4 regions of the Labrys sp. ALF-8 genome follow, and region 1 is predicted to be linked to each of the others. Evidence: predicted binding sites of a transcription regulator. Region 1 holds the regulator's gene; each other region holds the start of a gene.
The links. Region 1 encodes LexA, which represses DNA repair genes until DNA is damaged. Its sites were predicted from a motif close to TGTTCNNNNTGTGTTCNG; they were not measured.

Region 1 (7,259 bases):
GAGCGGCCGATTATTTCACGCCCTTCCTGTGGCGGAGCATCGGGATGTTCGTGGTCCTGGAAGTGTTCGCCTGCGCCTATGGCAAGAAGGAAGGGATGCGGCATTACACGCCCTCGCAGATGAGCTGAACGTCGGCTGCGCGCAATTCAATCGCTCCCGCCTGCCGGGGGTGACGCCGTAGCGCTTGACCCCGTGGCCTCGCGCGCATAGTCGTGGAAGCTTCAAAGGAGGCTAGTGCCGTGACGACGACAGACCGTTCCATGACCGTGACGCTGATCGACAATTATGACAGCTTCACCTGGAACCTCTGGCATTATCTCGGCCAGCTGGGTTGCAAGGTCACCGTCCATCGCAACGACAAGATCACCGCGGACGAGGTCATCGCCGGCAATCCCGACGCGATCGTGCTCTCCCCGGGCCCCTGCACGCCCACGGAAGCCGGCATCTGCTGCGAGCTGATACAGAAAGCCCAGGACAGGATCCCGCTCTTCGGGGTCTGTCTGGGCCACCAGGCCATCGGCCAGGTCTTTGGCGGCGACATCGTCCGCCTCGCCATTCCCATGCATGGCAAGATCTCTTCCATCGAGCACGGCGGGCGCGGCGTGTTCCGCGGCATCAACGGCCCTTTCATGGGCACGCGCTATCATTCGCTCGTCGTCAAGCGCGATACGCTGCCGGTCGACCTGGAGATCACCGCCGAGACGGATGATGGCGTGATCATGGGCGTACAGCACAAGAGCGCACCGCTGCATGGCGTGCAGTTCCACCCGGAATCGATCATGTCCGACCATGGCCACCGCATTCTCCAGAATTTTCTGGATATCGCCGCGGCCTGGAACGTTCAACACCGCAACCTGCAGCCCGAGCACGCGTGATGGACGGCTTCAAACCCTATATCGGCAAGGCGGCTTCCGGCGCCTTGTCTCGGCAGGAGGCTGCCGAAGCATTCGATCTCCTGCTCTCGGGACAGGCAACGCCCTCGCAGATCGGCGGTTTCCTGATGGCCCTGCGCGTGCGCGGTGAAACGCCGGACGAGATCGCCGGCGCCGTCACCGCGATGCGATCCAAGATGCTGCCGGTGACCGCGCCGGCTGATGCAATCGACATCGTCGGCACCGGAGGCGATGCCTCCGGCTCCTACAACGTATCGACGGCCGCTTCGCTGATCGTCGCGGGCGCGGGCGTCAAGGTAGCCAAGCACGGCAATCGCGCGCTCTCCTCCAAGTCCGGCGCCGCAGATGTGCTGATGGCGCTTGGCGTCAACATCGAACTGAAACCGGATGCGATCACGCGCTGCATCGAGCTCGCCGGCGTCGGCTTCATGTTCGCTCCAGCTCATCACGGGGCCATGCGCCATGTCGGACCCACCCGCGTTGAACTTGGCACCCGTACGGTGTTCAACCTGCTCGGGCCGCTGTCCAATCCCGCCGGCGTCAAGCGGCAGTTGCTCGGCGTCTATGCCCGGAACTGGCTGCAGCCGATGGTGGAAGTGCTGAAGACGCTCGGCTCGACGCGCATCATCGCCGTTCACGGCAGCGACGGGCTTGACGAAATCACCACTACGGGACCGACTGAAATCGTCTCCCTCGAGAACGGCGAAATCAGCCACGGCGTCATCACGCCGGAAGAAATCGGCCTGAAGGTGGCGCGCCCCGAAGATCTCAAGGGCGGCGACGCGGCTCACAACGCACTCGCTTTGCGAGCAGTGCTGGAGGGCGAGAAGACGCCTTATCGGGATATCGCCGTCCTGAACGCGGCCGCCGCGCTTCTCGTCTCAGGCAAGGTCAAGAGCCTCTCCGAAGGTGCTGCCCTCGCTCTTGAATCCGTAGACAAAGGCAAAGCCCTCGAAACTCTCAACCGCCTGGTTGAAGTCTCCCATATGTGAGTGCCATGGCGACCATTCTGCAAAAGATCGAGGCCTACAAGCGTCGTGAGATCGAAGCGGCCAAAGCTGCGATACCCCTCGCCGAGTTGATCAGGCAGGCCGAGCGGGCCGGCTCGGTGCGCGGCTTCCAACGGACGCTCGAAGCCAAGCTTGCAGCCGGCCAGACGGGCCTGATCGCCGAGATCAAGAAGGCAAGCCCCTCCAAGGGATTGATCCGCGAGGATTTCGATCCCCCGGCTCTCGCCCGCGCCTACGAGGCAGGCGGTGCCGCCTGCCTTTCAGTGCTGACGGACGAGCCCTCTTTCCAGGGCAAGCCGGAATTCCTAACCGCCGCGCGGGCCGCCGTGGCCCTACCGGCCCTGCGGAAGGATTTCCTCTACGATCCCTACCAAGTCGTCGAGGCCCGAGCCTGGGGCGCGGACTGCATATTGGTGATCATGGCGAGCGTCACCGATCAGGAGGCCCGGGCCCTCATCGCAGCCGCCAGGGACTGGTCACTCGACGTGCTCTGCGAGATTCACAATCTCGAAGAGCTGGAGCGGGCTCTGCCCCTCGATGTCGGCATGATCGGCATCAACAATCGCGACCTCAACGATTTCGTCACCCGCCTGGAGACCACCGAGACCCTGGCCCCCCTTGTGCCGGCCGATCGGCTCCTGGTCGGCGAGAGCGGCATCTTCTCGCCTGCCGACATCGCAAGGCTGCAGGCCGCCAGCGTCAATACGTTTCTCGTCGGCGAGAGCCTCATGCGCCAGGCCGACGTTACCGCCGCCACGCGTGCGCTCCTGGCCCTGGATACGCCGGCATGAGTTCAGGCCTCACCCATCTCGATGCGTCGGGCGAAGCCAATATGGTCGACGTCTCGCAGAAGGATGTGACGAGCCGGGTCGCCGTTGCCGAAGGTCGCGTCGTGATGCAGCCCGCCACGCTCGACCTCGTGCTCTCCGGCGATGCCAAGAAGGGCGATGTGCGTGCTACCGCCCGCATCGCCGGCATCATGGCGGCAAAGAAAACGCATGAACTGATCCCGCTCTGCCACCCGCTGCTGCTCAGCAAGATTGCCGTGGAGATCGAGCCGGACGTGGCCCTGCCCGGCCTCTTGGTGCGGGCCACCGCCAAGGTCTCGGGGCAGACCGGTGTCGAAATGGAAGCGCTCACCGCCGTTTCCGTCGCATGCCTCACGATCTACGACATGGTGAAGGCCGTCGATCGCGGCATGCGAATCGAGGCTATTCGGCTGATTGAAAAGTCCGGAGGCAAATCCGGCGATTGGCACGCGGAGGACACCCCATGAGCCTGCTACCGGTTGCCGATGCCCTCGCAAAGGTCGTCGCGGATGTCGCGGCGTTGCCGAGCGAGGAAGTTCCCATCCAGGCGGCGAGAGGCAGGGTCCTGTCCTCCACCATCACTGCTCTGCGCACCCAGCCCGGCTTCAACGCCTCAGCCATGGACGGCTATGCCGTGCGGGCCGGGGATGCCCTCGATGGCGCGGCGCTCGATCTCATCGGCGAATCCGCCGCGGGCCACGGCTACGCCGGCCATGTCGGCGAGGGACAGGCCGTCCGCATCTTCACCGGCGCACCGGTTCCGGATGGAGCGGACGCGGTGGTGATCCAGGAGAATACCCGGCGGGATGGCAATCGCGTGATCATCGAGAGCGCCGTGAAGCCAGGCGCCAATATTCGCAGCCGCGGTCTCGATTTCTCCGAGGGTACCGAAGCCCTGCTGCCCGGCAGCCTGATCGGCCCTCGCGACGTCGCGCTCGCCGCGGCCATGAACCACCCGAGGCTGCCTGTGCGTCGCCGGCCGAAGGTCGCCATTCTGGCCACGGGCGACGAACTCGTTCTGCCGGGGCAGGCCGTAGGCCAAGACCAGATCGTCGCCTCCAACACCTTCGCCATCGCCGCGCTGGTCGAGACGGAGGGCGGCGAGGTGCTCGACCTTGGCATCGCCAGCGACGATTTTCCGGCCCTGGAGGCGGCGATCAAGCGTGCCCGCGCTGAAAAGGCCGATATCCTCGTGACCATCGGCGGCGCCTCGGTGGGCGATCACGACCTGATCCAGACCGCCCTCACGCGGGAGGGGATGACGCTGGGTTTCTGGAAGATCGCCATGCGCCCTGGCAAGCCCTTGCTGCACGGACGGCTCGGCGCCATGAACATCCTGGGCCTGCCAGGCAATCCCGTCTCCTCCGTCGTATGCAGCGTTCTCTTCCTCGTGCCCCTGTTGCGCACCCTGCTTGGCCGCACGGATGCGAATCTCGCCCGCAGGAAAGCCGTCTTCGCCTCCTCCTGGCCTGCCAATGATCTGCGCGAGGACTATATCCGCGCCAGGTTCGCCCTTGACGATACCTCCGGCATCATCAAGGTAGCGCCGTTATCGTCGCAGGATTCGTCGCTGGTCAGCGTGCTGCAGCATGCAGATTGTCTCGTCGTCCGGCCGCCGTTTGCTCCCGAAGCAAAGCCTGGCGATGCGTGCGAGATCATCGATTTGCGTAGCGCCGGATATTGACGGCGCTTTTTAACGTGAACTTCATTGTTGCAGAACACAGTGTGAACATGTAGCAGTGTTCTTGCTTTGTTTACTCACAGATCGTGATTCGCAGCCGCCATAACGGGATCGCCCATGCTGACCAAGAAACAACACGAATTGCTTCGGTTCATTCATGAGCGCCTGAAGGAGCAGGGTGTTCCTCCTTCCTTCGACGAGATGAAGGAAGCGCTGGATCTGCGGTCCAAATCAGGCATACACCGCCTGATCATGGCGTTGGAGGAGCGCGGCTTCATCCGGCGGCTGCCCAACCGGGCACGCGCGCTCGAGGTGGTTCGCCTGCCTGAATCGGCGGTCCCCGGCCTCACGCTGGCGACGTCGCAGCGCGGTTTCCGCCCCAACGTCATCGAAGGAAACCTCGGCAAGGTGCGCACGGTGCGCCAGGACGCGGACGACGATGCGGGACGCCCGGTCCTCATCCCGGTGATGGGCCGGATCGCAGCGGGTACGCCAGTTTCCGCCATCCAGACCAAGAGCCATACCATCAGCGTGATGCCGGAAATGCTGTCCTCCGGCGAGCATTTCGCCCTGGAAGTGCGCGGCGATTCCATGATCGAGGCCGGCATCTTCGACAATGATACGGTGCTGATCCGCCGCCAGGACCACGCCGATACCGGCGACATCGTCGTGGCCCTGATCGACGACGAGGAAGCGACTCTCAAGCGCTTGCGCAAGCGGGGCGCCTCCGTCGCCCTGGAAGCCGCAAACCCGGCCTATGAAACCCGCATCTTCGGGCCGGACCGGGTGCGCATCCAGGGCAAGCTTGTCGGCCTGTTCCGGCGCTATTGAGGACGCCGGCTTCAGGCCTGCTGTCGGCGATCAGTCGACCGCCACCATGACGTCGGATGCCTTGATGACGGCATAGGCACTCTGGCCTGGGGTGAGCTTGAGGTCGTCTACCGCCTCGTTGGTGATCGAGGCGGTAATGATCGTTCCACCGACCTCGATCTGGACATGCGAGGTGGTCTGCCCCTTGGTCACGCTCTTGATGATACCCTTGATCTGATTACGCGCGCTGATCTTCATGAGTTATCCTTCGGGAGAATCCGACGCTTCAATCATCGTCATTCTGGACGGTTGTGTCCATTGACGAATCCGGAGCGGTCGCCGGGGGAGCGGCGATGACGGCGGCCTTCGCCTTCCAGGCCGGTAATGGCGCCCAAGGCCGCGACGCCCCGGGGTCCCGAGCAGTCACCACCCGCCAGCGGGCCGCCTGCCCCTCACGCGCGGGTGGGTCGGCGTAGATCGCCATCGATCCTGCCGCCTGAATCATGTCGCGATTGAGCACGATACCCTCGCCCGCACAGCTCGTCCCGATGGCGAAGGTTCCGGCCAGCACACTGACGTGACCGCAATCCTCTTCGGCCGCGTTGACGGTGCGGTCGAGCATGAAGACATCGCCGCCCTCGATCGGCGCCGAGCAACCCTCCTTGTCGCACTGGCGTTGCTCGACCAGACCGGGATCGTCCGGCTTGCGTCGGTCACCCATCGCCAGGAGCCATTGCTGGACGGCAAAAGCGTCCGAACGCTCGGCGAGCGACGTGAGGGAGTCGCCCTTTCGGACGAGCGCCGCGTGGCCGTTGGCACCGAGGATCGCAACCGGTGTGGAAGCCACGGCCGCAACGGCAACGCCGAAGGAAAGCGGCATGAGCGCGAACACGGCAAGACGGCTGCGCATGATGGTGAGGAGCACCAGCGCGAGCGAAAACAGGCAGAGGGCGAGTGACGAGAACTGCGGCAGGACGAGGTCGGAGCCTGGCCACGTCGCGACATGACGCGCCACCTGCATGAAGAGTCCGACGGACCACCCCATCGCCTGCCAGAAGAGCGCACCATAGCCGAACGGCTCGGCAATCACCGCCAGCAGGGCCAGAGGCATCATCAGGAAGGAAACGATCGGGGTTGCCACAAGGTTGGAGACCAGCGACTGCAGCGTCAGGCGGTGAAAGTGATAGGCTGAGAAAGGCGCTGTGGCGAGGGAGGCGACCAGCGTGGTCAACATCATCGCCAGCAGGAGGGTGAGGCCCGAAGCAATGGCACGCTCCCACATAGTGGCGAATTGCGTGCGCCGCTGCCGGTTCCAGACATCATGGGCCGTCACGAGCATGGCGACCGCAGCAAAAGACATCTGGAAACTCGGGCCAAGCAACTGCTCGGGCGTCGTCAGCAGGATGAAGCTTGCCGCAAGTGCCACGTTCCGGCGGGTGATGGCGCTGCGCCCCAGCGCCACGGCGAGCAGCACGATGGCCGTCATCAGGAAGGAGCGCACGGTCGCCACCTCGGCCCCGGAGAAAAGCGTATAGGCGGCCGCCGGCAGCAGCGACAGCAGCGCCGCGAGTTCCTTGGCTCCCCGATAGAGCACGATACGGCGTGACAGAGCCAGCAATGCGCGGATCAGCGCGAAGAGACCGCCGGCGAAAAGCGCCATGTGCAGGCCGGAGATGGAGACGACGTGATAGAGACCCGAGGCGCGCAACGCGTCGTTGGCGTCGCCTGGAATCTGGCCGCGCTTGCCCGTCACCTGCGAGGCTGCGATTGCGCCGTTCTCACCTGGTACTGCCTCTACGATGCGTCGGGTCAGCCGGTTGCGCTGGTTGTCGATCCAGATATTGAAGGCTTCGGCACGGGTTGGCTCGACGGGTGCCGCCGCAGGCGCGATCTTGCCTGCCGCGAAACCCACCGCACCGATGCCGTCGAAGAAGGCGTCGCGGGCGAAGTCGTAGCCGCCGGGCAACGCAGGCGGCGGCGGAGGGCGCATCACCGCCTTGATCGTGATGCTGTCGCCGGCTTCGAGATCGCCAACCTTGCGCAAGGTGAGACGGAT
Region 2 (7,259 bases), on a different replicon from region 1:
CGGGGCCGGCTCGATCCGAATCCCCGCCTCCTGCTGCGGGATCGTCGGCCTGAAGCCTTCGCGCGGGCGCATCACCCTCTCACCCGCCGTGGATTGCTGGTACGGGGGCGTCCATTCCCTGTGCTGCGCCCGCAGCGTGCGTGACACCGCCGCCTATCTCGATGCATTGGCCGGGGGACTCCCCGGCGATCCCTATACGCCGCCCGAACCGGAGGACAGCTGGCTCAGCCTGTCCACGCGGATGCCGAGACGGCTGCGCATCGGCTTCACCGTGACGCCGCCGAACGGAGCCCCCACCGATCCCCGGGTGAAGGCGGCGGTCCTCGCCACGGCGAAGGAACTGGAAGGCTTCGGGCACATCGTGGAAGAACACGACATGCCATTCGACGCCAACGCCGCATGGAAGACCTATGCTCATATGATCGCGGTGGAATCGGCGGCTGAGTTCGAGTGGCTGGAGACGAAGGTGGGGCGCCCGGTCACGAGGGAGGACGTCGAGGCCGTGACATGGGAGTTCATCGAGCGCGGGCGCAGCATCCGGGGCACCGATCACGCCCGTAGCGTGGAGGATCTGCGCCGGATCGGCCGCATCATCGCCAGCGACCTCTTGCCCTATGACATCCTCGTCACGCCGACCCTGACGCAATTGCCGCGGCCGGTGGGGTATTACGACATGGGCGAGACGGACCTCGATCGTTATCTCTCGCGCTGGATGGATGCCGTCTTTGCCTTTCCCTTCAATATCAGCGGTCTGCCCGCGATCTCCCTGCCGCTTGGCTGGACGCCGGACGAGATCCCGATCGGGGTTCAACTCGTGGGACGCTACGGCGACGAGGCCACCGTTCTGGCGGCCTCGACACAATTGGAGACGGCGATGCCCTGGAAGGACCGGCGGCCGCTGGTGAGCGCCTAGGCGCCGCTCCCGGGGGGCTATCCCGCCGATCCCAGTTCCTTGCGCAGCACCGCGCGCAGATCGTCGATCAGCTTCAATTGCCCGTCGCCGCGATAGTGCCAGTAGGTCCAGCCGTTGCAGGCTGGCAGGCCCTGGGCCAGGGCGCCGATCTTGTGGATCGAGCCGACGATGTCGCCGAGCATGACGGATCCGTCGACGCGCACCCGGGCCTCGTGGCGGCCATTCGCGTCGGTGAGGATGTCGCCGGGCTGCAGGAGGCCACGTTCGATCACATGGGCGAAGGGAATGCGCGGCTCGGAGCGCTTCTCCGCTGGCGCCAGCATGGCCGCGTCGTCGACGGGCTGTGCGAGGGCGATGCGTTCGCGCGCATAGGCGATGTAGTCCTGGTCGCGCTCGATGCCGACGAAGTGACGGCCGAGCTTCTTGGCGACGGCGCCGGTCGTGCCGGAGCCGAAGAAGGGATCGAGCACGACATCGCCGGGCCGGGATGCCGATAGCAGGATGCGGGCGAGCAGGGCCTCGGGCTTCTGGGTCGGATGCGCCTTGCGGCCGTCCTCGCCCTTCAGCCGTTCCGTACCCGTGCAGAGGGGGATCAGCCAGTCGGAGCGCATCTGCACATCCTCGTTGCCGGCCTTCAGCGCCTCATAGTTGAACGTGTAGCGCGAGCGCTGGTCGCGCGAGGCCCAGATCAGGGTCTCGTGGGCATTGGTGAAGCGCTTGCCCCGGAAGTTCGGCATCGGGTTGGACTTGCGCCAGACGATGTCGTTGAGGATCCAGAAGCCGAGATCCTGGAGGCTGGAGCCTACCCGGAAGATATTGTGGTAGGAGCCGATCACCCACAGGGTCGCGTCCGGCTTCATCACGCGCTTCACGCCGGCAAGCCAGGCCGCGGTGAAGTCGTCGTAATGGCGCAGCGAGGCGAACTTGTCCCACTCATCGTCGACGGCGTCGACCATGGAATTGTCGGGGCGCTGAAGATCGCCGCCCAATTGAAGATTGTAAGGAGGATCCGCAAAGACCAGATCGACGCTATGCGCCGGCAACCGCTCGAGAGCGGCAATGCAATCCCCTTCAATGATGGTGTCGAGAGGGAGAATCCCACCCGGCGATACGGCCGGGCGAGATTCGCCTTTCTTCGACCCTGGGCTCATCCGAAGCATTGTGGCAGCTCCGGTACGCGAGATACTCATGGGATACTCATACGCAACGCTACTCGACCTACGAGTGGAATCCTCGCCGTGTTTGGTAAATTCCGCGTTGCCATGATGAGAAAAAATTCGTGCCGGATCGGGACGAGTGTCGTAATTCTTCAGACCAAGCGATGGCACGACTCGAATCCGAAGCGCAGGCCGGCTCGTTCAAGGCGTCCTGCGCTTCAACGTGAAACAGGGAAGAAACATGCTCAAGAATATCGATCCGCTGCTCAATGCCGACGTGCTTTATGCCCTCCGGGCGATGGGGCACGGCGATACGCTGGTGATCTGCGACACCAATTTTCCAGCCGATTCGGTGGCTCGCGAGACGGTACTCGGCGATCTCCTGCGGATCGACGGAGTGAGCGCGGCGCGCGCCGTGCAGGCCATCCTGTCGGTGATTCCGCTCGATACCTTCGTGGATGATTCGGCCCGCCGCATGGAGATCGTCGGCTCCCCCGGTGAGATTCCGGCGGTCCAGCAGGAGGTACAGGCCGAGATCGACAAGGCCGAGGGCAAGTCCTGGCCGATGACCTCGATCGAGCGCATGGCATTCTATGAACACGCCAAGAACGCCTATTGCGTGATCACGACCGGCGAGCGCCGCTTCTATGGCTGCTTCATCTTCAGGAAGGGTGTCATCGCGCCGTAAGCGCCATTCCGGGCGCATGGGCCTCCTGCCGTCCCATCCCTGCCGCCGTGTGGCGTTGCAAGGACAGGTCGGGATGCCCGTGCCCCCGGAGGAGTTGCTTTCCCGCAGGCGTCGGCGTTCAGGACCGGATGAGGATCTCCCCGCTTCCGGCGAAATGGGCCTTCAGCCGCCCGAAGGAACGGCGGTGGTGCCGGCAGGGGCCATGGGTGTCGATCGCCCTCGTATGCTCAGCCGTGCCATAGCCCATATGCCGCTCGAAGCCGTAGAGCGGGAACTCGGCGGCGAGTCTGGTCATCAGCCGGTCACGGGTGACCTTGGCGATGATCGACGCGGCCGAGATGGCCGGAACCAGTGCGTCGCCGTCGACGATGGCGCGGGCGGGAATGCCGAGGCCGTGCGGCACGTCCTTGCCATCGATTTCCACCGAGGTCGGCCGGATGGAAAGTCCCCTTACCGCGCGGCGCATGGCATCGAGCGTGGCACCCCGGATATTGAGGCGCTCGATCAATTCGGGGCTGGAGAAGGCCACGGAGACAGCGAGCGCGCTCGTCATGATCGCGGCATAGAGTTCCTCGCGCACGGCGGCGGTAATGACCTTGGAATCGGCAAGCCCCGGGGGAACGTTCTGGGGATCGAGGATCACGGCGGCAGCCGATACCGGACCGGCAAGGGGGCCGCGGCCTGCTTCATCGACGCCGGCGAGAAGAATCTTTGTCATGATCTGCCGTTAGAAGATTCCCGGGGCGAGTTCCAGCCACAACAGCGCCCGCACCCGAGACACAATTCGTGACTTGCTTTGTGTCCGGGGCGTGTCAAACTTGGCTATCGTCTCGATAAGTCACAGGAATATCGCTTTTCCACAGCAGAGCGGCGCACATTGCCGCGGGGCAGGTCCGGATGCAGAAACAGGTGAGCGAGGACGAAACCATGGCCACCGAGCCTTCCGATTACCAGCCGCCGGCCGAGGTCCCGCCCGCCCAGGTGCCGCCTTCCAGCAAGCAGGGTCTGCTGAACGATCATGTCTTCGAGAGGCTCGTCCATGACGAGGAGGATGTCGTCGGCCTGCTGGCCTATTCGCTTTCCATGCAGAACAAGCGCGATTGGCTGCTTGCCTTCCACAAGGAAGTGGGCCGCGATCCGACGCCTTCGGAACTGGCCGCGTACGACATAGGCGAGCGCATCGACCGGCGCCTGGCAACTTATCGAAAACTCGCGGAGTATGCGCTGTCGGGCAATGCCTTCTGGGCCTCCGCAACGCTCACGCCCGTGAGCGAGTTGCCGGGAGCGCCCGCGATCGAACCCTCGGCGGCGCCAGCCGCAAAAGCCACTGGAAAGCCTTCCTGGTTCAGCGGCACGAAATCCCGCTAAAGCATTCCACTCTCACGCGGAATTGCCGCGAAACGTAAAATGATCGTGATTTCCGTATGTTTGACAGCAAGAGCGGTTCGGCCTGACCACATTTCGCGGTGGGAACACTTCAATTTCGGAGGCGGACTGCAACCGCCCATGATTTTCTACTGCTCCAACCTTGAGCGCGGACGTCAGTGACACCTGCCTCCGCTCAGAAAAGCGCGAGCTGTTCGCCAGCCCGTGTCGGCCTAGTGAAGAGATCCGTGCGCAGCTTGAGCCGGCGGGCGTTAAGGCCGAGCCGGGCGGCGGCGAGTTCGAAACGGCGGCCGATGGTCCAGGCATAGGGGCCGGTACCGGTCATGCGCAAGCCCCAGCGTGAATCGTAATCCTTGCCGTCGCGGGCGGACTTCATCAGCGAGAAGACATGGTTCAGGGCATCCGGCCGGTGCTCGGCGAGCCATTCCCGCATCAGTTCCGCCACTTCACGGGGCAGGCGCAGCATGACATAGCCGGCCTCGCGAGCGCCCGCCGCATGCGCGGCGTCGAGAATGCGCTCGATCTCGGCATCGTTGATCCTGGGAATGATCGGCGCCACCATCACAGTGACGGGAATGCCGGCATCCGCAAGCTGGCGCATCGCCTTCAGGCGCAGGGAGGGCGTTGCGGCGCGCGGTTCGAGAGAGCGGGCGAGCTTGGCGTCCAGCGTGGTGACCGAGAGCGCCACCTTGACGAGATCACGCCTGGCCATGCGCGCGAGGATGTCGATGTCGCGCGTGATCAGCGCCGATTTGGTGACGATGCCGACGGGATGGCCCGTACGCTCCAGCACCTCCAGGATCGAACGCGTGATACGCCGTTCGCGCTCGGCCGGCTGGTAGGGATCGGTGTTGGTGCCCATGGCAATGGTGCGTACTTCGTAATTGCGCGCCGAGAGCTCCTTTTCCAGCAAGGCCGCGGCTGCCGGCTTGGCGAACAGCTTCGCCTCGAAGTCGAGGCCGGCGGAAAGTCCCATATGCGCGTGCGTTGGACGGGCGAAGCAATAGACGCAGCCGTGCTCGCAGCCCCGATAGGGATTGATCGAGCGATCGAAGGAGATATCGGGTGAATCATTGAAGGTGATGATCTTGCGTGCCTGCTCGTCCTGAACTTCGGTGCGGAAGGGAGGCAGGTCCTCCATCGAGTTCCAGCCATCGTCCTCCAGGAAGCGCGACAGGCCCTCGAAGCGGCCGCTTGCATTGGAGACGGCGCCGCGTCCGCGCCGCTTGTCGATATTGATGACGGTGGTGCCGATCGGCGCCGCCGAAACGAGAGTATCCTTGATGATGGGCATACCCATTGGAAGCCTCCGGCAAGCCGTGTTCTCGAATCAGATTTCTCTGTTCTCATTAGAACAAAAAGAGAACATCGATGCAAGCTAGTCGAAAATGCCGATAATTTACGCAAAAGCGGTAGGCTGGGCCTCTGACGAAACGGCATGGCCCGTGATATGCGGTCGCCTCGAAAAACGTCTCCTTTTGGTAAATCCCGACTGCGCATGATCAGTGTCGTCATCGCCGCCAAGGACCAGGAATATCTCCTGGCAGAAACGCTCGCTGCCCTCGTTCCGGCCGCGGCCGATGGCTTCGTGCGCGAGGTCATCGTGGCCGATGGCGGCTCCTCGGACGGTACGCGTACTGTCGCGGACGCCGTGGGCTGCGTGATCGTGGAGGGCGAGGCGGAGGCCGGCCTCGAAGCCGCGCGCGCTGACTGGGTGCTGATGGTGGCGCCCGGCGTGCGGCTCGAATCGGACTGGTTCCGAGAGGCCGGCATCGCCATGCAGCGGCTGCAGCGCAACGGCAGCAAGCCGGTGGCGATGCTCTTTCGCGGGGCGATCGACGATTATGGCTGGCAGGCGAGGGGACGTGAACTGGCGCTTAAGCTGTCTCGTTCCAGCCGCCGCAGGCAGGCCGTGCTGGCGCCGCGAAAAGCCCTCCTGGAAGGAAAGAAGCTGGCGGTCTACGCGTTGCGGGCGCGGGCGTTCACCGGCGGGATAACGCCTCCCCCCGAGTGATCCCGGGCGCGAGTGCCGGAATCCTGACAGAGACCGTTGCGCCGGGTTACCTCCTCAGCGTCGTGCCCTGGCCATCGAACACATGACAGCTTGCGGGATCGATGCGAAGCGGCACGCTCTCGCCATGATGCACGCGCAGCTGTCCGGCTGCCGATATCGTGAGGTTCTCGCCGGTGGCCGTGGTGGCATAGAGAACGGTTCCCCCTCCCAGATGCTCGACGAGATGGACCTTGACCTCTCCCAGGGGCTCGCCACCCTCTCCGCCGACCCGGATGTGTTCGGGCCGCACCCCGAACGTCACGGCTTCGCCGCGCCCGGCTCCCGACAGCGGCGCGCCGAGGAGCACGCTGCAGCCCGCGACCTCGATGGCGTCCCCCGTTCCGGCCAGGCGCGCCGGGAGAAAGTTCATCTTGGGCGATCCGATGAAGCCGGCGACGAACTGGTTCGCAGGCGCATTGTAGAGATCGAGCGGGGCGCCGACCTGCATGACGTTCCCGTCGCGGAGCACCACGATCTTGTCCGCCATGGTCATCGCCTCGACCTGGTCGTGCGTGACATAGATCATCGTGTTGCCGAGATCCTGGTGGAGCTTGGCGATCTCCACGCGCATCTGCACGCGCAGCTCGGCGTCGAGATTGGAGAGCGGCTCGTCGAACAGGAAGATCTTGGGCTCGCGCACGATGGCGCGACCAATGGCGACGCGCTGGCGCTGGCCGCCGGAGAGGGCCTTGGGCCGGCGCTGCAGGTAGGTCTCGATCTTGAGGATCCTCGCCGCCTTCTGCACGCGCGCATCGATCTCCGCGCGTTTGTAGCCTGCGGTTTCGAGGCCGAAGGCGAGATTCTTGTAGACGCTCATATGCGGATAGAGCGCGTAGGACTGGAATACCATGGCGATGCCGCGCTTGGAGGCGGGGATTTCGTTCATGCGCTCGCCGTCGACGAGCAACTCGCCGCCCGAGATGCGCTCGAGCCCGGCGATCATGCGCAGCAGCGTTGACTTGCCGCAGCCCGAGGGGCCGACGAAGACGGTGAATTCGCCGGGATCGATGGAAAGATCGATGCCGTGGATCACTTCCAACGTACCGTAGCGCTTGACGACCC
Region 3 (7,259 bases), 310 kb from region 1:
CCAGTACTGGGATAAGAATTTCGGCGACAAACTTTCGATCTGGGACTGGTTCTTCGGCACAGCTATCATACCCGCCAGGAACGAGACATTCATATATGGGCTCGGGAAACCGGAGGAGGAAGAGTACAACGACGTCTCGGGAGCCTATCTCCTGCCCATGATAAAGATCTGGAGGCTTGTCGTGCGCAATTCGAAGTCGGCACTGTCTCCGCAGGCGGCTGGGCGACGCTGGGCAACGCTGGGCGAGGGCACACTCTGGCGCGAACCAGGCGACGACAGCGTCTACCCGGTCCCTCCGGCAGCGGTCCCGAAGCCGGTTGAGACGCAAGCCGTGCCGATGGCGCAGGCGGTCCACAAGCGGGCCTAGCCGCCGGCGCGACAGCGGGCATGTCGATCCCGGCCGACGTCATGTTATCCGACATCTTTTGCCCACTTTGGTGTGCCAGCAGTGTCGTTACGGCAGCGGGTCAGTGCTTCCCCGTTTCGAGCCTCGTCCCTGAGGAAATCTCGTCCGGCATCGAAGCCCGCAACTCGCCTTCAGGCAAGGGCATGTAGAATGAGTGACGTCCTGATCGATCCCCCCTTCAAGACGAGCAAGGACTACCTGCTGGTTTCCCGCATCGGGCGGAAAAGCCTGCACATGCGCTGGCTCGCCACCGCGGACGACAGAAATTTCGACGTCTTCCTGAGTTGCTATGACGTAACAGTCCCCGTGACGGCGGGCGAGGGCATCCGTTTCGAATACAGGCCGGGCAAGAAGGTCGCCGGTTACGCCGGCTTCATGAAGGAATACGCTTCGCTGCTGCGCGATTACAAATATATCTGCTTCTTCGATGAAGATATCGACGTGGATGCGGCGACGATCGCCGGCGCTTTCGATCTTTGCAGGCAGCACAACCTCAAGATTGCCCAACCGGCACTGACCTGGGACAGCCATTTCACGTTCGCGGCGCTGCTGCAGCAGCCGGGGTTCGATCTGCGCTACATCAACTATGTCGAGATGATGTGTCCATTCTTTCGGCAGGACATCCTGGAACGCGTCGCCCCCCTCTATTCGCTCGGCTTCGAGAGCGGCATTGATCTCGTCTGGTGCAATCTCGTAAGCGAAAGCCCCCGGGATTGCGCCGTCATCGACCGCTTTCCGGTGAGGCACACCGAGCCGGTGGGAGGCAACAAGGCGGCCAACGGTTTCGTTGGCGGGCGCATCTACGAAGACGACATCTACGCCGTCCTGAAAATGTTTAAGCTGCCATGGTTGAGAACCGTGCCGTTTGGCGGCATCGAGCATTCGGGAAGGCAGACGACCAGCCGCCTTCAGCTGTTTCTCACCGCCATTCCACTGCTGGGGGCCATCTCGCAGCAGAAGCCCTTCAGGTGGCGGCTGCGCGCTGTGATGGTCTATCTCTACCACCTGCTCCTCGGGCCGGCCGCCAACATCAAGGTCAGTCTTCCCGGGCATTCGCAGCGGGGGCCGACGTTACCGCCCCGTCCAACGCCTCTACGCCGGATAGAGACGGTCGCGAACTCGGCTTTTGGCGGGTCGTCACCCCGGCCACCGGCGACATCGCGATAGCCAAATAAAAAGCCGCCCGAAGGCGGCTTGTCATCGATCCGTCGAGCGGATCCTACGTCGAACTCCCGATCAAGCGCGGGCGGCGGCGCGAGCGATCTCACGGATCTCGCTGGCGTTGATGCCGATATCGGCAAGGTCACGAGCGTTCAGGCGCTTGAGCTCGGTCAGCGTCTCGCGCTCACGGCGCCAGGCGACAACACGTTCAATCAAAGCAGCGAACAACATCTTCCTATCCTCGAGAGATTTTCCGGCCCCTCGGCATCGGAAACATCTCTACCTTTCTAGTGATCGCATTCTCTTCACGCCCGGCGGCAGCCGCCTTGCTCGAAAATGCGCTTGTGAACTTCGTTTCAGCGTCTCCGTTCATGGCCATTTATATAAATGAATCGATTTACGCGAGGTAGATACCGAACCTCTCGGCAGATATGCAGAAACGCATGGCACGGAGCTTGGGTCGCTCGTAAAAGCCAAAAAAACACCATAATGCACAATAGCTATGCATCCGCATGCATAGCTATTGGCTCATTCGGCAGCTACCCCCCGCCGTCCCTGAGGGCGCCGCTCCATCACCTCGCGCAGGAAGCGGCCGGTATGGGAGCGCGGCTCCCGGGCAATCTGCTCGGGCGTGCCCTGCGCCACCACTTCGCCGCCGCCATCGCCGCCTTCCGGCCCCATGTCGATGACCCAGTCCGCCGTCTTGATCACTTCGAGATTGTGCTCGATCACCACGACCGTATTGCCCTGCTCGACGAGTTCGTGAAGCACTTCGAGCAACTTGGCGACGTCGTGGAAATGCAGACCGGTGGTAGGCTCGTCCAGGATATAGAGCGTACGGCCGGTCGAGCGGCGCGCCAGTTCCTTGGATAGCTTCACGCGCTGCGCTTCGCCGCCCGACAGGGTGGTGGCCTGCTGCCCCACCTTCACATAGCCAAGCCCCACGCGCGCCAGCGTCTCCATGGTGTTGCGGATCGTCGGCACGGCCTTGAAGAACTCGGCCGCCTCATCGACGGTCATGTCGAGCACATCGGCGATCGACTTGTTCTTGAAGCGCACGTCGAGCGTCTCGCGATCGTAGCGTTTGCCCTTGCAGACGTCGCAGGTGACATAGACGTCCGGAAGGAAATGCATCTCGATCTTGATGACGCCGTCGCCCTGGCAGGCCTCGCAGCGGCCACCCTTGACGTTGAACGAGAACCGCCCCGGCTGGTAGCCGCGCGCCTTGGCCTCGGGCAAACCCGCGAACCACTCGCGGATCGGCGTGAAGGCGCCGGTATAGGTGGCCGGGTTCGAACGTGGTGTGCGGCCGATCGGCGACTGGTCGATGTCGATGACCTTGTCGATAAGTTCCAGTCCATCGAGCTTGTCGAAGGGGGCAGGGTGCTCCAGCGCCCCGTTCAGCCGCCGCGCCACGGCCTTGTAGATCGTATCGATAAGGAGCGTGGACTTGCCGCCTCCGGAAACACCCGTGACGCAGGTGAACAGCCCGAGCGGCACCTCCACCGAGACGTCCTTCAGATTGTTGCCGCGCGCGCCGGAAAGCCTGAGGGTCTTGCCCTTCTGACGCCGGCGACGCTCGGCCGGCATCGGCACGGACAATTCGCCGGTCAGGTACTTACCGGTCAGGGATGCCGGATTGGCCATGATCTCGGCAGGCGTTCCCTGTGCCACGACCCGACCGCCATGCACGCCGGCCCCCGGCCCAACGTCCACGACATAGTCGGCCTGCAGGATGGCATCCTCGTCATGCTCCACCACGATGACCGTGTTGCCGAGCTCACGCAGGCGCCGCAAGGTTTCCAGCAGGCGCTCATTGTCCCTCTGGTGCAAGCCGATGGAAGGTTCGTCGAGCACGTACAGCACGCCCGACAGACCGGAACCGATCTGCGAGGCGAGGCGGATGCGCTGGCTCTCGCCGCCCGAAAGCGTGCCGGAATTACGCGCCAGCGTGAGGTAGTCGAGACCGACATCGACCAGGAAGCGCAGTCGCTCACGGATCTCCTTGAGAATGCGGATCGCGATCTCGTTGCGTTTGGCGTCGAGCCTGGCGGGGAGCTCCTCGAACCAGGTCTGCGCCTGGCGCACGGACATGGTCGAGACATGGCCGATATGGTTGTCGGCAATCTTCACAGCCAGCGCCTCGGGCTTGAGGCGGAAGCCCGCGCAAGCCTTGCAGGGCGTATTCGCCATGAAGCGGCCAATGTCCTCGCGGGCCTGTTCGGAATCTGTCTCCTTCCAGCGCCGCTCGAGATTGGTCACCACGCCTTCGAAGGCCTTGCGGGTCTCGTAGGAGCGCAGGCCGTCGTCAAAGGAAAACAGGATCTGCTCCTCTCCCGAACCATAGAGGAAGACCTGCTGCACCTTCTCCGGCAAGTCCTTCCACGGCGTGGTCACGCCGAACTTGTAATGCCGGGCGAGGGCGTCGACCGTCTGGTTATAGTAAGGACTGGTCGATTTGGCCCAGGGAGCGAGGGCGCCCTTGCGCAGCGACAATGTCTCGTCCGGAACCGCCAGCATGGGGTCCACGGTCATCTCGGTGCCCAGACCGTCGCAGGAAGGGCAGGCGCCGAAGGGATTGTTGAAGGAAAACAGGCGTGGTTCGATCTCCGGGATGGTGAAGCCGGAGACCGGGCAGGCGAATTTCTGGCTGAACATCACGCGCCGAGGCGAGCCATCCTCCTCCTTCTGGTCGGCAAGCTCCACCACGGCGATACCGTCGGCGAGTTCCAGCGCCGTCTCGAAGGAATCGGCAAGGCGCGCCGCGATGTCGGCTCGCACGACGATGCGGTCGACCACCACGTCGATGTCGTGCTTGAGCTTCTTGTCGAGGGTAGGCGCGTCGGCGATCTCGTAGAAGGAACCGTCGATCTTCACGCGCTGGAAGCCGCGCTTGAGGAAATCGGCCAGTTCCTTGCGATACTCACCCTTGCGGCCGCGCACGACGGGCGCGAGCAGGAACAGCCGCGTTCCCTCCGGCATCGCCATGACGCGGTCCACCATCTGGCTGACGGTCTGGCTTTCGATCGGGAGGCCGGTCGCCGGCGAATAGGGAATGCCGATGCGGGCCCAGAGCAGGCGCATATAGTCGTAGATCTCGGTGACCGTGGCCACCGTCGAGCGGGGATTGCGCGAGGTCGTCTTCTGCTCGATGGAAATGGCTGGCGAGAGACCGTCGATCTGGTCGACATCTGGCTTCTGCATCATCTCCAGGAATTGGCGCGCATAGGCGGACAGGCTCTCGACGTAGCGCCTTTGACCCTCGGCATAGATGGTATCGAAGGCGAGCGAGGACTTGCCCGATCCCGACAGGCCCGTGAATACCACGAGCTTGTCGCGCGGGATCTCGAGATCGACGTTCTTGAGATTGTGTTCACGGGCGCCGCGGACGGTGATGAAGCGGCGATCGGCGAGCGATGGAACAGCGCTGCCGGAGGTGGGGCGGCCAGACATTCAGACGATCCTGTGGGCTTTGGCGCTGAGATAAGCGTTCTGGCCCGAAAATTGAAGGAGGAGGTGAGAAAACACAAGAACAATTCATGAACTTTTCCGCAGATTTTTGCGGCACCACGAAATCGGATGAGCTATGCAGCCCCGATGATCGAGATTACACCGACCCTGTTCATCGACGAGCGCGAGATCGATGAGGACTTCGTGCGCTCCTCCGGCCCCGGCGGACAGAATGTCAACAAGCTGTCCACGGCGGTGCAGTTGCGCTTCAATATCCGGACCTCGCCCTCGCTGCCGAACGAGGTTGCCATCCGAGCCCAGAAGCTGGCAGGCAAGAGGCTGACCCAGGACGGGGTGGTGGTGATCGTCGCCCAGCGCTTCCGTACTCAGGATCGCAATCGCGAGGATGCCCGTGAGCGCCTCGTGGCACTGCTCCGTGAAGCCGCCACGCCGCCACCGCCACCACGCAGGGCCACGAAGCCATCGAAGGCCGCGAAGGCCCGCCGCCTCGAGTCGAAATCCCGGCGCTCCAGCGTGAAATCGTTGCGAGGGGGAAAGATCTCGACGGACTGATCGCAGGAAGAATGCGACGGCCCTTGCCGGACCTCCGCGATCAGGCCGTGATCAGCGCCTTCACCTCTGCCATCGTCTCCGCGATATGATCGGCGCCTGCCGCAACGAGCGCCTCCTCGCTGGGGGGCATGTGATGAAGCCCGCCGACGAAGCCGACCGCCGTCATGCCCGCCGCTTTCGCGGCCTTGATGCCGACGACGCTGTCCTCCACCACGACCGTGGCGGAAGGATCGGCGCCCATGGTCTTGGCAGCATACAGGAAGAGGTCCGGCGCCGGCTTGCCGCGAGCGACGAGCTTCGAGCAGAAGACATTCGGATAGAGCAACTCAAAAAGATTGGTGACGCTCAGGCCGAGCCCCAGCTTCGCGGGCGGGCTGTTGGAGGCCACGCAATAGGGAATGGCGAGCGTTTCCAGGACCTCCCGCACGCCGGGAATCGGATCGAGACGCGTGAGATAGGCGGTACGCAACATGTGGGCGGTGGTCTGGGCATGGTCGTGAGGCAACTTCAACCCGAAATCCTCTTCGAAGCGCTTCTCGAGCGCCTCCTGGGTGAGGCCAAGGAAACGCTGCATGACGTCTTCTGCCGTCACCTTGGCGCCGAGACTGCACAAGGCTTCTGCCTCGACCTGGGCTGAGAGGATTTCGCTATCGACGAGAACGCCGTCACAATCAAAAATCACCAGAGAAAACGACATTCAAACCGCCCGATGCGAGGAAAGCTGTGAGGTGCCCGCACGCGGCGTTGCTGTCAAGCTGCAAGCCGCGGCGGGGCAGACATTCGATCCGCAAGCGGGAATGATGCTGCGACAGAGGACCGGCGGTCCTGTGCCTACCCGACAGGACATTCAGGCTTCAGTGGCGGTGGATAGGGTCGATCCAGCGCACGGTCTCCGGCTTCTCGACGGGTTCGATGTCGAGATTGATGGCGACGGCCTCGCCGTCGCTGCGCACGAGGACGCATTCGAGGACTTCATCCGGATTGGCGTTGATCTCCTGGTGAGGCACGTAGGGCGGAACATAGATGAAGTCCCCCGGGCCGGCCTCGGCGACATATTCGAGGTGCTCGCCCCAGCGCATCCGGGCGCGCCCCTTCACAACATAGATCACGCTTTCGAGATGACCGTGGTGATGGGCACCGGTCTTCGCGTTGGGATGAATGGTGACGGTTCCTGCCCAGATCTTCTGGGCGCCGACGCGGGCGAAGTTGATAGCCGCCTTTCGGTCCATGCCGGGAGTCTGCGCCGTATTCGGGTCGAGTTCCCCGCCTGGTATGACGCGCACGCCGTCATGTTTCCAACGATGATCGTGATCTTCGGTCATGATGCCTCCGGCCCTTGCCTTGCGATGATGGCGCGCCACGCCGATATCCGGCAAGCTCTTTCGCGATTCGCACCGGAAAGCTGAATGCCTGCCGAACAAGACCTCAGCCGCGACGAGATCTGGATGCGCCGGTCCGCTCTCCACTACCTCGGCCAGCGAGCCACCAGCACCGCCAATCTCAGGCAGGTCCTGCAGCGGCGCGCGCGCCGCAGGCTCGGCGCCGACGTCGATGCGGAAACCATGATCCAACGAACGATCGCCTACTGCGTCAGCCATGGCTTCGTGGACGATATGGCCTTCGTGGAGGCACGCGTCCATGCCGGCCGCAGCCGAGGCCTTTCGATGCG
Region 4 (7,259 bases), 1.1 Mb from region 1:
AGGAAACCCGGCTTTCCGGCAGCTCCTCCCGGGCTGGCCCGGAGCCCGCAAAATCCTCAGGAGGCACGGCATTCCGTCGGCTCCCTTGCCGAAAGGGCAGACGCGAATGTTGTTTCGGGACGGATACAGGATCACAGCAATGACGAATGCGAAAGAGACGATCGGCTTCATCGGGCTTGGCTATATGGGCCACGGCATGGCCAAGAACATCGTCGAGAAGGGCTATGCGCTCACCATCATGGGCCACCGCAACCGCGCGCCGATCGACGATCTCGTGGGGCGAGGTGCCAAGGAGGTGGCGACGGCGCGCGAGATCGGAGCCAATTCGAGCATCGTCTTCCTGTGCGTCACGGGTTCGAAGGAGGTCGAGGCCGTCGTGCGTGGACCGGATGGGCTGAAGGCCGGCCTGAAGCCGGGCTCGGTCGTGGTGGACTGCTCCACCTCGGATCCCACCTCCTCCGCAGCCATTGCGGCCGAACTTGCTGAAGCAGGCATCGAGTTCGCGGACGCTCCGCTCGGGCGCACGCCCAAGGAAGCGTGGGAGGGCACGCTCGACACCATGGTGGGCGCAAGCGACGCCTTGTTCGAACGCCTCAAGCCCGTGCTTTCCACCTGGGCCGGCCGTGTGATCCACATGGGCGGCACGGGCGACGGCCACCGCATGAAGCTCCTGAACAATTTCCTCTCGCTCGGCTATGCGGCGCTGTATGCGGAAGCCATGGCGCTCGCCCAGAAGGTGGGCATCTCCCCCAAGCGTTTCGATTCCGTGATCCGCGGCGGTCGCATGGATTGCGGCTTCTACCAGACCTTCAGCCGCTGGGTGCTCGAGGGCGATCGCGACGCCCACAAGTTCACCATCGCCAACGCCTTCAAGGACCTGCGCTACCTTGAATCGATGGCGAGCGCCGCCGGCGCGATCAATCCGATCGGCAATGCCGTGAAGAACTCCTTCGGCGTCGCGGTAGCCGCCGGTGGTGAGCAATCCTATGTGCCGATGCTGACGGACTTCATCGGCAATCTCAACGGCGTGGACCTGAAGCCTGCCAACCAGCCCTGACCGCGCGACGTTGCGGCTCGCACCCGGATCGCGGACTCCGACGATCCGGAACTGGCAGACAAAAAAAGGGCGGGTTCGCACCCGCCCATGTCAACGCACTACAGGGGTCACACGATAAACCGGCACACGGAGGCCGAACTATTCGTCGTCCGCCTCGGAAGGGTCGATATTGTCGAGGATGCGGTCGGCGATGAGGCCGGCATTCTGGCGGATCGCCAATTCGATCTTGTTGGCAATATCGGAATTTTCCTTGAGGAACTGCTTGGCGTTTTCACGCCCCTGCCCCAGCCGCTGGCTCTCATAGCTGAACCAGGCACCGGACTTCTCGACCACGCCGGCCTTGACGCCGAGATCGATCAGTTCGCCCACCTTCGAGACGCCCTCGCCATACATGATGTCGAATTCGATCTGCTTGAAGGGTGGCGCCACCTTGTTCTTCACCACCTTGACGCGGGTCTGGTTGCCGACGACTTCCTCGCGGTCCTTGATGGCGCCGACGCGGCGGATATCGAGGCGCACGGAAGCATAGAACTTCAGCGCATTGCCGCCCGTCGTAGTTTCGGGGCTGCCATACATCACGCCGATCTTCATGCGGATCTGGTTGATGAAGATCACCATGGAATTGGAGCGCCCGATCGAAGCGGTGAGCTTGCGCAGGGCCTGGCTCATCAGGCGCGCCTGCAGGCCCGGCTGGACATCGCCCATTTCGCCTTCGATTTCGGCCTTCGGCGTCAGGGCGGCAACGGAGTCGATGACGATGACGTCGATGGCGCCGGAACGAACCAGCGTATCGCAGATCTCCAGCGCCTGCTCGCCGGTATCGGGCTGGGAGATGAGGAGTTCGTCGAGATTGACGCCGAGCTTGCGGGCATACACCGGATCGAGCGCGTGCTCCGCATCGATGAAGGCGCAGACACCGCCCTTCTTCTGCGCTTCGGCAACGCTATGCAGCGCCAGCGTGGTCTTGCCAGAGGATTCCGGCCCGTAGATCTCGATGACTCGGCCCTTGGGCAGGCCACCGACGCCGAGCGCAATGTCAAGACCCAATGAGCCGGTGGAGATCGCCTCGACCTCCATCGTCTTGGTGCCCTTGCCGAGACGCATGATCGAGCCCTTGCCGAAGGAGCGTTCGATCTGTGATAGGGCGGCGTCGAGCGCCTTCGTCTTGTCCATTGAAGTTCCTTCGACCAAGCGCAGCTGTGTCTGACTCATATGCCCGTTCCCTATCAAGCGTGAATGGATTCGTCATCCAAACGGATGCTTTTCCAACAGCGGCAACTGCTGCCTTGGCGAAGACTCGGTGCCCTGTGAGTTCTTGTACACATTTTGTTCTCACTGGCGCAAGTTCTATTTTTGTTCTCAACAAAGTCGCCGGAAGGAACCGTCACCCGCCTTCAAGCGGGTGACGCGCTTTCAACTGCGAAGGGCCGCGCGCTCAATCGAAGATCATGCCGCCATCGACGATCAGGGTCTGGCCCGTCATGAAGTCCGACTCGCTCGACGCCAGGAAACGCGCCACACCCGTGAGATCCCCCGCCTGGGATGGCCGCCCCAACACGGCACTGGCCGCGAAATTGTTGAAGGCTTCCTGGGGCGACTTGCTCAGGCCGTGATCCTGGAAGCCCTGGTCGATTACCTGCCACATCGGCGTGGCCACCACGCCGGGACAGATGGCGTTGGCCGTTATGCCCTCGGGGCCGAAGCCGCGGGCGGCCGCCTGCGTCAGCGCCACCACCGAGAACTTGCTCGCGCAATAATGGGCAAGCGGATCGTAGCCCTGCTTGCCGGCGATCGAGGCGGTGTTGACGAGCTTGCCGCCGCGCCCCTGGGCCCTGAAGACCTTGATCGCCTCCTGCATGCCGATGAGCACGCCGAGGCCGTTGACGTTCATGACCGTGTGCCAGTCGTCCTCCGTGATGTCGAGGAACGGCCGGACCTGGGCGATGCCGGCATTGCTGAACAGCACGTCGAGTCTGCCGTAAGCCGAGACGGTCGCCTCGACCATCCGCTTGACGCTGGACCGGTCCCGCACGTCGACCTCCAGGCCGATCGTCTTGCCACCTCCGACGGCGAGTGTCTCCGCCGTCGCCCTCGCGTCGGCGGCGTTGAGGTCCGCCACCGCGACGTGGGCGCCGCCCTCCACCAGGCCCCGCGCCATCGCCAGGCCGATTCCTCGCGCGCCGCCGGTGACGATGATGCTCTTGCCTTCAAGTCCCTGCACCGTTTCCTCCGTGATCGTATTCGGGATGCCCTGGCCGGGCAGCATATTCCCTAGTCTGCCTGGGCGAGGATCAGCCGGTTCACCTCCCCGATCTGCTCCATGTGCGGCATATGTCCCGCCTTGGAGAGGAGATGCACGCCTATCTCGGGCGGCAGCCCTTCGGCCTGGCGCGCCGGGATGATCTCGTCCTCGATGCCCCAGATGACCTGGATGGGGATATTGCGGAGCTCCGGCAAACGGCCGCGCAGGATCTCATGCTGCCTGCCGCCGCCGAAGTTGGCTTCGGCGATGGCTGCAAGGGCGGCCTGGGCGCCGTCCAGGCGCTTGAACCGGAGCAGATCCTCGGCCATGTCGCGGCTGACCAGCGACTTGTCGGCGAACAGCATCCCCAGGATGGGTTCAAGCTGCTTGCGCCGCGAGGCGTCGACCATGCCGGTGGTGAACTCGCCATTGATCTCGGCACCGAGGCCCGCCGGGCAGATGAGCGTGAGCGAGGCAACCCTGGCCGGCGCATCGAGGGCCAGCCTAAGGGCCACCGCGGCTCCCAGCGAGTGACCGACGAGATGCGCCTTGCCGATGCCCTGCGCCCGCAGAAAGGCCGCGACCGCTTCGGACAGGCTGGCGAGATCCCCCGTCCCGACCTGCTTGGCCGATCCGCCGTGCCCCGGCAGGTCGAGCGCCAACACGCGGTGGCGCTCGGCAAGAACCGGCTGAGTGAACATCCAGTTGTTCAGGTCTCCGCTGAAGCCGTGGATGAGGACGATGGGAGCTCCTGCCTGTTCCGCTCCGCTCTCGAGGTAGCGGATGTTCCGGCCGCCGATATCCGCCAGGGCCGGCACCGGGGAAGCCGCGCCCTCGACGCTGGCCCCGCTCTGCGCGAAATCCTCCTGGAAGCGCGCGATGAAGGCGTCGATCTCCCCGTCGGGCACCGCCCCGTCGGCGACGACGGCGATGAGGGCGCCGACCGGCAAGTCCTCCTGCTCCGCAGCCACATGCCGCCTGAGCGTGCCCTCGATCGGGCTTTCATAGGCGTTGGTGATCTTCGTGGTCTCGATATCGGCGATCTCGTCGCCGACCTTGATCGGTGTCCCCTCGGCCTTGATCCAGGCCGCGACCTTGCCCTCCGTCATGGCGAGACCGAATTTCGGCATCGTGATGGCGTGAATTGCGGTCATCGTCACGCGGCCTCCCTTGTCTTGTGAGTCATGACGGCCCGGACCGCCGCCTCGATCTTGTCCACGCTGGGCAGGTAGGCATCCTCCAGGACCGGCGAGAAAGGCACCGGAGTGTGAGGCGGGCAGACCATGCGGATGGGTGCCTTCAGCGCTCCGAACGCCTCCTGTGCGACCAGCGCGGAGACATCGGTCGCCATGTTGCAGCGCGGATTGGCCTCATCGACGACGACCAGGCGGCCGGTCTCCTCCACGCATTCGAGAATGGTGGCGGTGTCGAGCGGCGAGGTCGTGCGAGGGTCGAGCACCGTGCAGGAAATGCCCTGCTTTTCGAGACGATCCGCCGCGGCATTGGCGAATCCCACCATGCGCCCGAACGCCACGATGGTGACGTCGTCGCCCTCGCGGGTCAGGTTGGCCTCGCCGAAGGGAATGGCATAGGGCTCGTCCGGTACCTCCTCCTCCTCGTCATATTGCACCTTGTTTTCCAGGAAGATCACGGGATCGTCGTCCCGTATGGCCTGGATCAGCAGTCCCTTCGCCTCGTAGGCGGAGGACGGCAGCACGACCTTCAGTCCCGGAACATGGGTGAAGATCGGATAGAGGCACTGGCTGTGCTGGCTGGCGGCGCGGAAACCGGCCCCGTACATGGCCCGGATGACCAGGGGCGTGCGGGCCTTGCCGCCGAACATGTAGCGGAATTTCGCCGCCTGGTTGAAGATCTGGTCGAAGCAGACCCCCAGGAAGTCCACGAACATCAGTTCGGCCACCGGGCGCAATCCCGTCGCGGCCGCACCTGCGGCAGCCCCGATATAGGCGCTTTCGCTCAATGGCGTATCGAGAATGCGTTCGCGGCCGAATTCCGCCAGCAACCCCTTGGTGACGCCGAGCACGCCGCCCCATGCATCCTGCTCGCCAGGCGCTCCGGCGCCGCCGGCTATATCCTCGCCGAGCAGCACGACCGACGGATCGCGCCGCATCTCCTGGCGCAGGGCTTCGTTGATGGCCTGCCTGTAGCTCTTCTTGCTCATCGAACCCACGCTCCTCAATAGCTCACATAGACATCGGTCAACAGATCGGCTTCCGTCGGCAGCGAGGCGGCCTTGGCATTGCGCACGGAGGTCTCGATCTCGTCCGCCACCGCCCGGTCCACCTCGTCGAGGTCGCCGGCCTCCAGCAGGCGTGCCTCGGTGACGCGCTTGCGGAAGCGATTCAGGCAATCCTGGTTCTCCCGGATGGCGTCGACCTCTCCCGGCGCACGATAGGTCGTGGCGTCTCCCTCGAAATGGCCGTAGTAGCGGGCCAGCCGCACATGCAGCATGCTCGGGCCTCCACCGTTGCGCGCCCGTTCTATCGCGGTGCCCGCAGCCTCGTAGACCGCCGCAAAATCGAACCCGTCGACTTCCTGACATGGCATTCCGAAGCCTTCGGCGCGCTTGGCCTGGGATCCGGCGACCGAATAGGACGAGGATGTCGACTCGGCATAGCCGTTATCCTCAACGACGAAGATGGCCGGGAGCTTCCAGATGGTGGCTAGGTTGTAGCTCTCCAGCGTCGTACCCTGGTTCGAGGCACCGTCGCCGAGAAAGGCCACCGCAACGCCGCCCGTCTTGAGCACCTTGGCTGTCAGGGCGGCTCCGCAGATGAGCGGCGGGCCACCGCCGACGATGCCATTGGCGCCGAGCATGCCCTTCGAAAGGTCGGCGATATGCATCGAACCGCCCTTTCCGCCGCAGACACCTCCCTTGCGGCCGTAGATCTCCTGCATCATGCCCGCGACCTCGACGCCCTTGGCGATGCAGTGGCCGTGACCCCTGTGGGTCGAGGCGATGCTGTCGATCTCAGTGAGGTGCATGCAAACGCCCGTCGCCGAGGCCTCCTCGCCGGCATAGAGATGCACGAAGCCCGGTATCTCGCCGGTGGCGAATTCGACGTGCAACCGTTCTTCGAAATCGCGGATGGTCCGCATGGTGCGGTAGGCCCGCAGCAGGTCAGTCCGATTGAGTTGCATGATGAGGCTCTCCCTGAAGCAGGCCGGTTCTAGACATTCGTCTGGATGAGGATCTTGAGCGCCGCGGCGTTGGGCGCCGTGAGCACTTCGAAGCCGTGGCGCACCGCGTCGTCGAGCCCGATGCGCGCGGAGATCGCCCGCTCGACCGGCAGCTTGCCGGATGCGACCAGGCCGATGACGCGCGGCCACATCGTGGTCTCGTAGCACCAGCTGCCTTCGAGGGTGATGTCCTTGGTGACCAGGGCCGAGACGTCGACAAGCCCTGGCTTCACCAGCAGTCCCACCTGCACGATGGTGCCACGCTTGCGCACGAGGCCGATGCAGGTGGCGAGGGCGGCATCGTTGCCGACGCACTCGATGGCGACGTCGACGCCATGGCCACCCTCCGTATGCGCGGCGATGGCGGCCGCGGCCGACGGCGAAGCGGGGTCGAAGGCTTCGGTCACGCAGCCAAGCTGCATGACGCGCTCGCGTCTCGCAGGATTGGGTTCGGAAACCAGGATCGTCGTGGCCCCGGCGGCGCTGGCCGCCAGGCAGACGAGCGCACCGATGGGCCCGGCCCCGGTGACGAGCACCGAATTGCCGGCGGCGACGCGTCCCTTGTCGACGGCGTGGACCGCGACTGCGGCCGGCTCGATCATGGCCCCCTGCTCGTCCGAGACGGCGTCGGGAAGGCGGGCGAGGTTCTCCTCCGGCACGACCGATTGCTCGGCCATGCCGCCCCAGGGCCAGCTCAGGCCGACCAATGCCAGCCCATCGGCGAGTTGCGCGTAGCCGCGGCGCCGGTAGAAATCGTTC

Region 2: the regulator LexA is predicted to act here: its motif matches at 5,495-5,512, upstream of AC6H34_RS01310 (PA0069 family radical SAM protein).
Region 3: the regulator LexA is predicted to act here: its motif matches at 5,096-5,113, upstream of uvrA (excinuclease ABC subunit UvrA).
Region 4: the regulator LexA is predicted to act here: its motif matches at 2,401-2,418, upstream of recA (recombinase RecA).

Annotation. Positions count from the first base shown of each region.
Region 1 covers NZ_AP048538.1:589,994-597,252, reverse strand. The annotation lists gene AC6H34_RS22590 (hypothetical protein) at 1-128, shown strand, start outside; gene AC6H34_RS22585 (anthranilate synthase component II) at 261-875, shown strand; gene trpD (anthranilate phosphoribosyltransferase) at 875-1,885, shown strand; gene trpC (indole-3-glycerol phosphate synthase TrpC) at 1,891-2,694, shown strand; gene moaC (cyclic pyranopterin monophosphate synthase MoaC) at 2,691-3,179, shown strand; gene AC6H34_RS22565 (molybdopterin molybdotransferase MoeA) at 3,176-4,396, shown strand; gene lexA (transcriptional repressor LexA) at 4,511-5,224, shown strand; gene AC6H34_RS22555 (TOBE domain-containing protein) at 5,255-5,461, opposite strand; gene AC6H34_RS22550 (ComEC/Rec2 family competence protein) at 5,490-7,259, opposite strand, start outside.
Region 2 covers NZ_AP048537.1:253,821-261,079, reverse strand. The annotation lists gene AC6H34_RS01335 (amidase) at 1-913, shown strand, start outside; gene AC6H34_RS01330 (site-specific DNA-methyltransferase) at 931-2,064, opposite strand; gene AC6H34_RS01325 (RbsD/FucU family protein) at 2,312-2,758, shown strand; gene rnhB (ribonuclease HII) at 2,877-3,476, opposite strand; gene AC6H34_RS01315 (hypothetical protein) at 3,668-4,126, shown strand; gene AC6H34_RS01310 (PA0069 family radical SAM protein) at 4,320-5,444, opposite strand; gene AC6H34_RS01305 (glycosyltransferase) at 5,643-6,158, shown strand; gene AC6H34_RS01300 (ABC transporter ATP-binding protein) at 6,205-7,259, opposite strand, start outside.
Region 3 covers NZ_AP048538.1:895,414-902,672, reverse strand. The annotation lists gene AC6H34_RS24040 (sterol desaturase family protein) at 1-367, shown strand, start outside; gene AC6H34_RS24035 (DUF707 domain-containing protein) at 557-1,573, shown strand; gene AC6H34_RS24030 (YjiS-like domain-containing protein) at 1,643-1,798, opposite strand; gene uvrA (excinuclease ABC subunit UvrA) at 2,096-5,020, opposite strand; gene arfB (alternative ribosome rescue aminoacyl-tRNA hydrolase ArfB) at 5,147-5,590, shown strand; gene AC6H34_RS24015 (HAD family hydrolase) at 5,631-6,287, opposite strand; gene AC6H34_RS24010 (cupin domain-containing protein) at 6,445-6,912, opposite strand; gene AC6H34_RS24005 (regulatory protein RecX) at 6,997-7,259, shown strand, end outside.
Region 4 covers NZ_AP048538.1:1,697,981-1,705,239, forward strand. The annotation lists gene AC6H34_RS28125 (NAD(P)-dependent oxidoreductase) at 140-1,057, shown strand; gene recA (recombinase RecA) at 1,196-2,269, opposite strand; gene AC6H34_RS28135 (SDR family NAD(P)-dependent oxidoreductase) at 2,493-3,323, opposite strand; gene AC6H34_RS28140 (acetoin dehydrogenase dihydrolipoyllysine-residue acetyltransferase subunit) at 3,329-4,453, opposite strand; gene AC6H34_RS28145 (alpha-ketoacid dehydrogenase subunit beta) at 4,456-5,481, opposite strand; gene AC6H34_RS28150 (thiamine pyrophosphate-dependent dehydrogenase E1 component subunit alpha) at 5,496-6,461, opposite strand; gene AC6H34_RS28155 (2,3-butanediol dehydrogenase) at 6,491-7,259, opposite strand, start outside.